2 regions of the Bacillus sp. FSL R7-0646 genome follow, and region 2 is predicted to be linked to the other one. Evidence: a T-box and tRNA genes for the amino acid it is inferred to sense, from the RefSeq annotation. Region 2 holds a T-box; the other holds one or more tRNA genes.

Region 1 (3,382 bases), 2.1 Mb from region 2:
AAACTCAAAACCAAGATGAACCCACTTAAGCGCCTTATCAACCTCACCTATCTTATAAGTTGACCTAGCTGACTCGTATATGCACTGCATGTACATAATAGGCGCATTTTTTTCGATATCATCCGTTTTAAATGAGAGGTCGAAATACTCGAGTGCTTCTTCATGTTTATCCTCTTGAATTTTTAAAAAGCCGAGATCATAGTAGACAGCCGCCAGCAGATGATTATCGCCCATCTTGATCAGTCTTTCTGCGCAACTCTTAAGCATATTTTCAGCTCTTGTTAAACGTCCGTCGTCTATATAATTGAGTGCGAGCAGCACCGTACAGTTTATCGACTGTGTCTTATATTCTTCATAAGCCCTATAAATGCTCTTCGCGATTGAAAGATGATGAAAAGAAAGTAGAGTTGTTTTCGTAAAATAATAGAGATTTCCAAGCTTATAATGAAACTCGGCCTTTTCGATTTCATCTTCGACATTATCGAGCTGCCGCTCGGCAACTCTAAAACAATTAAGCGCTTTAGAGTAGTTGCTCCTCGCACTTTCATACATTCCTTTAAAGAGAAAGTAATAGTATCGTAACAAACCGTCTGTCTTCGCCTTATCTTCAGCAATAGGCGGAAGCTGCGGCTCCCCCGCGACGTCTTCCATTAATACTCTGAACCTGTAATCAAGTAGATTAAAGTAAAGCAAAACATCCTGATCTTCTTCCATTACGTTTAAAAGGCCTTTTATTCTGTCCCTAAGTTCTACGGCATTTGAAACATCTCTCTTTTTTATGTGAACATACCACTGATTGATGAGATTGGCTACGTTCACAGAGGCTGCTGCTTTCATTGTCAAACCTCCCACACTTTACTGCCTCTATCGCTATGAGAACATTTTACAGAAAGTTACCAATCTTTGCAAAGAAGTTTGTATCAATAATTTACTTTTCGCCCTATAAATAGATAATAAATCATCAGATATATTTTTGCTTTTGTAAAAGTTTCTGCACCGTATTAAGCTCATTTCGATAAATCTCACGGTATGTTCCCGTAGCTTCCGGAGCTCGCAGTCCTTAAGAAAAAATTCTTACGGCTTCGTTCCAAGATAAGGAATAAATAAAAAGAGCGCTCCTTTTGTAGGAACGCTCTTTCATCGTTTGGCAATACGATGTTTAGTGATACCGGTGGTCGGGGTCGAACCGACACTCCCGAAGGAACACGATTTTGAGTCGTGCGCGTCTGCCAATTCCGCCACACCGGCATGTGTGTGATCAATGGTGCCGAGGGCCGGACTTGAACCGGCACGGTAGTCACCTACCGCAGGATTTTAAGTCCTGTGTGTCTGCCAATTCCACCACCCCGGCACGGGAAATAAGGCGACACCCGGATTCGAACCGGGGATAAAGGTTTTGCAGACCTCTGCCTTACCACTTGGCTATGCCGCCATCATTTAAGAATTGGAGCGGAAGACGGGATTCGAACCCGCGACCCCCACCTTGGCAAGGTGGTGTTCTACCACTGAACTACTTCCGCATTTTAACTAATATTCATCTTATCATATGCAGGATGATAAAGAAAGATGAAAACTGGGCTAGCTGGATTCGAACCAGCGCATGACGGAGTCAAAGTCCGTTGCCTTACCGCTTGGCTATAGCCCAATATTAAGGGCGATTGATGGGAATCGAACCCACGAGTGCCAGAGCCACAATCTGGTGCGTTAACCACTTCGCCACAACCGCCATAAATTGTGAATTAAAATTGGCAGGGGCAGTAGGAATCGAACCCACACCGGAGGTTTTGGAGACCTCTGTTCTACCGTTAAACTATGCCCCTAAAAACATGGTGGAGGGGGACGGATTCGAACCGCCGAACCCTGAGGGAGCGGATTTACAGTCCGCCGCGTTTAGCCACTTCGCTACCCCTCCAAAACAGTGCCGGCCAGAGGACTTGAACCCCCAACCTACTGATTACAAGTCAGTTGCTCTACCAATTGAGCTAGACCGGCAAATGGTGGCTCGGGACGGAATCGAACCGCCGACACACGGATTTTCAGTCCGTTGCTCTACCAACTGAGCTACCGAGCCTCTATTTAAATGGCGGTCCGGACGGGACTCGAACCCGCGACCTCCTGCGTGACAGGCAGGCATTCTAACCAACTGAACTACCGGACCATTAATGAGTAATTTGGTTGCGGGGGCAGGATTTGAACCTGCGACCTTCGGGTTATGAGCCCGACGAGCTACCGAACTGCTCCACCCCGCGATAATATGATTTTCATAGAAATGGTGGAGGATGACGGGATCGAACCGCCGACCCTCTGCTTGTAAGGCAGATGCTCTCCCAGCTGAGCTAATCCTCCGAAGTACAGGACCTACAAGTGCATGCGTTGCAGCAGGACGTTGCGATCTTAGCATGCCTTCCTTTAAAAAGCTTTGGTGTAAACCTGATACTTTTCAGCGTGCTGTCCAAAAAAGAATGGTGACCCGTACGGGATTCGAACCCGTGTTACCGCCGTGAAAGGGCGGTGTCTTAACCACTTGACCAACGGGCCAGATGTATTTAAAGTGGCGGAGAGCAAGGGATTCGAACCCTTGAGACGGCGTTGGCCGCCTACACGATTTCCAATCGTGCTCCTTCGACCACTCGGACAGCTCTCCAATAAATGGCTCCGCAGGCAGGATTCGAACCTGCGACCGATCGGTTAACAGCCGATAGCTCTACCACTGAGCTACTGCGGAATAATGCCTGCCTGGCGATGTCCTACTCTCGCAGGGGGAAGCCCCCAACTACCATCGGCGCTGAAGAGCTTAACTTCCGTGTTCGGCATGGGAACGGGTGTGACCTCTTCGCCATCATCACCAGACAATTTAGTGACAAAGATCATTATACTATGTATTTGAAAAAATGCAAGTGCATTTTTTGAGAAATTATTCTCTCAAAACTAGATAACGGGCAGACGAGGCCCACAGGATGTGGGTCATGCAGGCGTTGCCACACGATGTGGCGTATTTAGCCAGCGTTCACTTATTTTATTAGGTTAAGTCCTCGATCGATTAGTATCTGTCAGCTCCATGTGTCGCCACACTTCCACCTCAGACCTATCAACCTGATCATCTTTCAGGGATCTTACTTCCTTATAGGAATGGGAAATCTCATCTTGAGGGGGGCTTCATGCTTAGATGCTTTCAGCACTTATCCCGTCCGCACATAGCTACCCAGCGATGCCCTTGGCAGAACAACTGGTACACCAGCGGTGCGTCCATCCCGGTCCTCTCGTACTAAGGACAGCTCCTCTCAAATTTCCTGCGCCCGCGACGGATAGGGACCGAACTGTCTCACGACGTTCTGAACCCAGCTCGCGTACCGCTTTAATGGGCGAACAGCCCAACCCTTGG
Region 2 (3,382 bases):
CAAAGGTCCCATGAACATTTCGTACAGCCGGAGCGTGTCCGCGCCATGCGTCTCCACAATTTCGTCCGGATTGACGACATTGCCTTTGGATTTGCTCATTTTTTCATTGTTTTCGCCAAGAATCATCCCTTGGTTATAAAGCTGTTTGAACGGCTCTTTCGTCGGAACGACCCCGATGTCATAAAGGAATTTATGCCAGAAGCGCGCATACAATAAGTGAAGAACGGCGTGCTCCGCCCCTCCGATATACATATCGACAGGAAGCCATTCCTTTAATTTTTCAGGGGAAGCCAGCTCGTTCGGGTTCTTCGGATCAATGTAGCGCAGGAAGTACCAGCAGCTTCCCGCCCATTGCGGCATCGTATTCGTTTCGCGTCTTCCCTTTTTGCCTGTTTCAGGATCTGTCACTTCCACCCATTCTTTAATATTCGCAAGAGGGGACTCACCCGTTCCGCTCGGTTTGATTTCCGACGTTTTCGGCAAGATCAGCGGCAGCTCTTCTTCAGGAACCGGAGTCGATGTGCCGTCTTCCCAATGGATGATCGGGATCGGCTCGCCCCAGTAGCGCTGACGGCTGAACAGCCAGTCGCGGAGGCGGTATGTTACTTTTTTCTCGCCCTTCCCGTTTTCCTCAAGCCACTGGATCATTTTTTCGATCGCAGCCGCTTTATCAAGACCGTTCAGAAAATCTGAATGGATATGTTCGCCGTCGCCTGTATATGCTTCTTTCTCAACATCCCCGCCTTTGACGACTTCTTTGATCGGCAGCCCGAATGCTGATGCAAATTCATGGTCCCGCTCATCATGGGCAGGAACGGCCATGACCGCCCCGGTCCCGTATGTAGCCAAGACATAGTCCGCAATCCAGACCGGAATTTTTTCTCCGTTTGCCGGATTAACCGCATATGCACCTGTGAAGACGCCTGTCTTTGTTTTGGCAAGGTCTGTCCGCTCCAAGTCGCTCTTTGATTGAACTTCTTCAATATAGGCGTTGACTGCGTCTTTCTGTTCAGGCGTTGTGATTTTTTGAACCAAATCATGCTCCGGAGCCAGCACGGCATATGTCGCACCGAATAATGTGTCAGGCCGCGTGGTGAAAACCGTAAACGTTTCATTGGTGCCGTCGACCGCAAAATGAACATGCGCCCCTTCAGAACGGCCGATCCAGTTGCGCTGCATTTCTTTAATGCTTTCCGGCCAGTCGAGTTCTTCCAGGTCTTCAAGCAGGCGGTCGGCATAAGCGGTAATTTTCAGCATCCACTGCTTCATTGGACGGCGTTCTACAGGATGTCCGCCGCGTTCGCTTTTGCCGTCGATGACTTCTTCATTGGCAAGAACGGTTCCAAGCGCAGGACACCAGTTTACAGGGACCTCATCTACATAAGCGAGACCTTTTTCGTAAAGCTTTAAGAAAATCCACTGCGTCCATTTATAGTAGTCCGGATCTGTTGTGTTGACTTCTCTGTCCCAATCATACGAAAAGCCGAGCGCTCTGATCTGGCGGCGGAAGTTGTCAATGTTCTGCTCGGTGAAGACGGCAGGATCGTTTCCCGTATCTAGCGCATATTGCTCGGCAGGAAGCCCGAATGCATCCCAGCCCATCGGATGGAGGACATTGTACCCTTGCATCCGTTTCATGCGGGACAAAATGTCAGTTGCTGTATAGCCTTCAGGGTGTCCGACGTGAAGGCCTGCGCCCGACGGATACGGAAACATGTCCAATGCATAAAATTTAGGTTTGGATTTATCTTCACGAGTGGCAAACGTTTTATTTTTCAGCCAATAGTCCTGCCACTTTTTCTCGATTGTTTGATGGTCAAAGCTCAATTGTAAAAACCTCCTTTGAATATGTGTACGGCTTCTTTGTCTTCAAGTATGGACGGGACTGGCAGCGTTATATTCAGATTATTCTAAAATCAAAAAAACTCTCCCATCCCTAAGAAGGGACGAGAGATTTCCCGCGGTACCACCCTTGTTAGTGTGCACGCGGCACACTCACTTGATATCTGTAACGCAGATACGCGGCAGCAGCTTATCACTGCTGCAACTCTGAGGCGAGTTCGGAAGCTCATTTGATTGACTTTCACCAGCCGTCAACTCTCTGAAACAAAATGGGCTTCTTACTGCTCCTCTTCACTGTTCTTGCCGTAACCGTAATCTTATCTGTATTTTATAGAATTCTGTTCATAAGTGCAAGCAGGTTTGTATACAATGGGAATGTGCTGAAAAAAGGGTAAGAGTGAGGATCTTAATCGTGTGGAGATTTGTTTTGCCGTTCGGAGTTCTGTACATTTGCCTGCTGTTCTCTGACAAAGTCAAAGCTTCTCAATACAGCTTCACCGCCGTAGCCGGCAATGATCGATAACACGACAAGCTGAATTCCCGAATCAGGTTCCGCAGATAAAACAAGCAAAATAGAAGCAACCATTCCGACAAGAATATCTTCAAAAAATCCAAGGTAAATGAATCGTTTCGTTGTTCTCGGTTTCTCGAGTCGTCCTCTTTTTTTAACGTGCCCGAGAACCCCCATAATCCCTCCAATCAAACAAGCAACCAAAACTTGATGCAGCATCTTCATCACCTTCCTAAAGCCCTTAGTTTAGTCAAGCGACTTCAGGCCATCGAGCAGCCCCCCTAGACCCCTTGCGATGATATTCGATACTACCATACAGAAAATGTGTTCTGTCTGAGAAGAAAAAAAGCTTGTTTCTTCCATTATATGTGAAGATTTGGTTGATAATCTTGATTCCTTCGATTCATTTTCGAATAATTACAATTACCTATTTTTTCTATATTACTCATGCATCTGACTGAGCGGAGAGCTGCTTTTCCTTCCTGTCGTATAAAAACGCCGTTCCTATTGCAATCAGCAGCAATGCGAGCAGAACCGCGAGCAAAAGCTGCATACTAAAATAATCAACCAGCATTCCGCCAAAAAGCGGTCCGATCATTCTTCCGCCGGTCGCCATACTGTTGACAAACCCTTGATAAAACCCTTCTTTCCCTCTCGGTGCGAGACGGTTTGCAATCGTCGGCACAGCCGGCCATACAAGCATTTCGCCAATGGTCAGCACAACCATCGCAGCAAGAAAAGCCGGAAACCGTTCAGCGCCAAACAAAATTCCGTATGCCATCATAAAAATGACAAATCCGATCACGATTTGGTTTTTCAGCGATTCGGCAAACCGTTTCACAAAAAAACCGATCAGCGGCTGACCGAAAACGATGAGCGCCCCGTTCACTGTCCAAAGCACGCTGTACTGCCCAAGAGATATCCCCAGCTCCTGGGTATGTGAAGCGATGGTCGAGGACCATTGCGAATAAGCGATCCAGCCGAGCAGGTAGCCCGTACATATGACCAAAAGCGCAGAAAATTTCGATT

Evidence for each region. A T-box is a leader RNA that pairs with one kind of tRNA and senses whether it is charged. The one in region 2 lies ahead of leuS (leucine--tRNA ligase), so its partner is inferred to be a tRNA-Leu.
Region 1: it has a tRNA-Leu gene. The T-box ahead of leuS (leucine--tRNA ligase) is inferred to sense a tRNA for this amino acid. The anticodon was not compared.

The regions. Positions count from the first base shown of each region.
Region 1 covers NZ_CP150217.1:915,848-919,229, reverse strand. The annotation lists gene MKY62_RS04600 (Rap family tetratricopeptide repeat protein) at 1-837, opposite strand, end outside; tRNA gene MKY62_RS04595 (tRNA-Leu) at 1,167-1,248, opposite strand; tRNA gene MKY62_RS04590 (tRNA-Leu) at 1,263-1,351, opposite strand; tRNA gene MKY62_RS04585 (tRNA-Cys) at 1,362-1,432, opposite strand; tRNA gene MKY62_RS04580 (tRNA-Gly) at 1,446-1,520, opposite strand; tRNA gene MKY62_RS04575 (tRNA-Gln) at 1,574-1,645, opposite strand; tRNA gene MKY62_RS04570 (tRNA-His) at 1,654-1,726, opposite strand; tRNA gene MKY62_RS04565 (tRNA-Trp) at 1,747-1,820, opposite strand; tRNA gene MKY62_RS04560 (tRNA-Tyr) at 1,828-1,912, opposite strand; tRNA gene MKY62_RS04555 (tRNA-Thr) at 1,920-1,992, opposite strand; tRNA gene MKY62_RS04550 (tRNA-Phe) at 1,996-2,071, opposite strand; tRNA gene MKY62_RS04545 (tRNA-Asp) at 2,082-2,158, opposite strand; tRNA gene MKY62_RS04540 (tRNA-Met) at 2,173-2,249, opposite strand; tRNA gene MKY62_RS04535 (tRNA-Val) at 2,271-2,346, opposite strand; tRNA gene MKY62_RS04530 (tRNA-Glu) at 2,464-2,538, opposite strand; tRNA gene MKY62_RS04525 (tRNA-Ser) at 2,553-2,644, opposite strand; tRNA gene MKY62_RS04520 (tRNA-Asn) at 2,651-2,725, opposite strand; rRNA gene rrf (5S ribosomal RNA) at 2,735-2,850, opposite strand; rRNA gene MKY62_RS04510 (23S ribosomal RNA) at 3,021-3,382, opposite strand, start outside.
Region 2 covers NZ_CP150217.1:3,049,955-3,053,336, forward strand. The annotation lists gene leuS (leucine--tRNA ligase) at 1-1,827, opposite strand, end outside; T-box leader at 1,940-2,146, opposite strand; gene MKY62_RS15825 (DUF4257 domain-containing protein) at 2,249-2,578, opposite strand; gene MKY62_RS15830 (MFS transporter) at 2,799-3,382, opposite strand, start outside.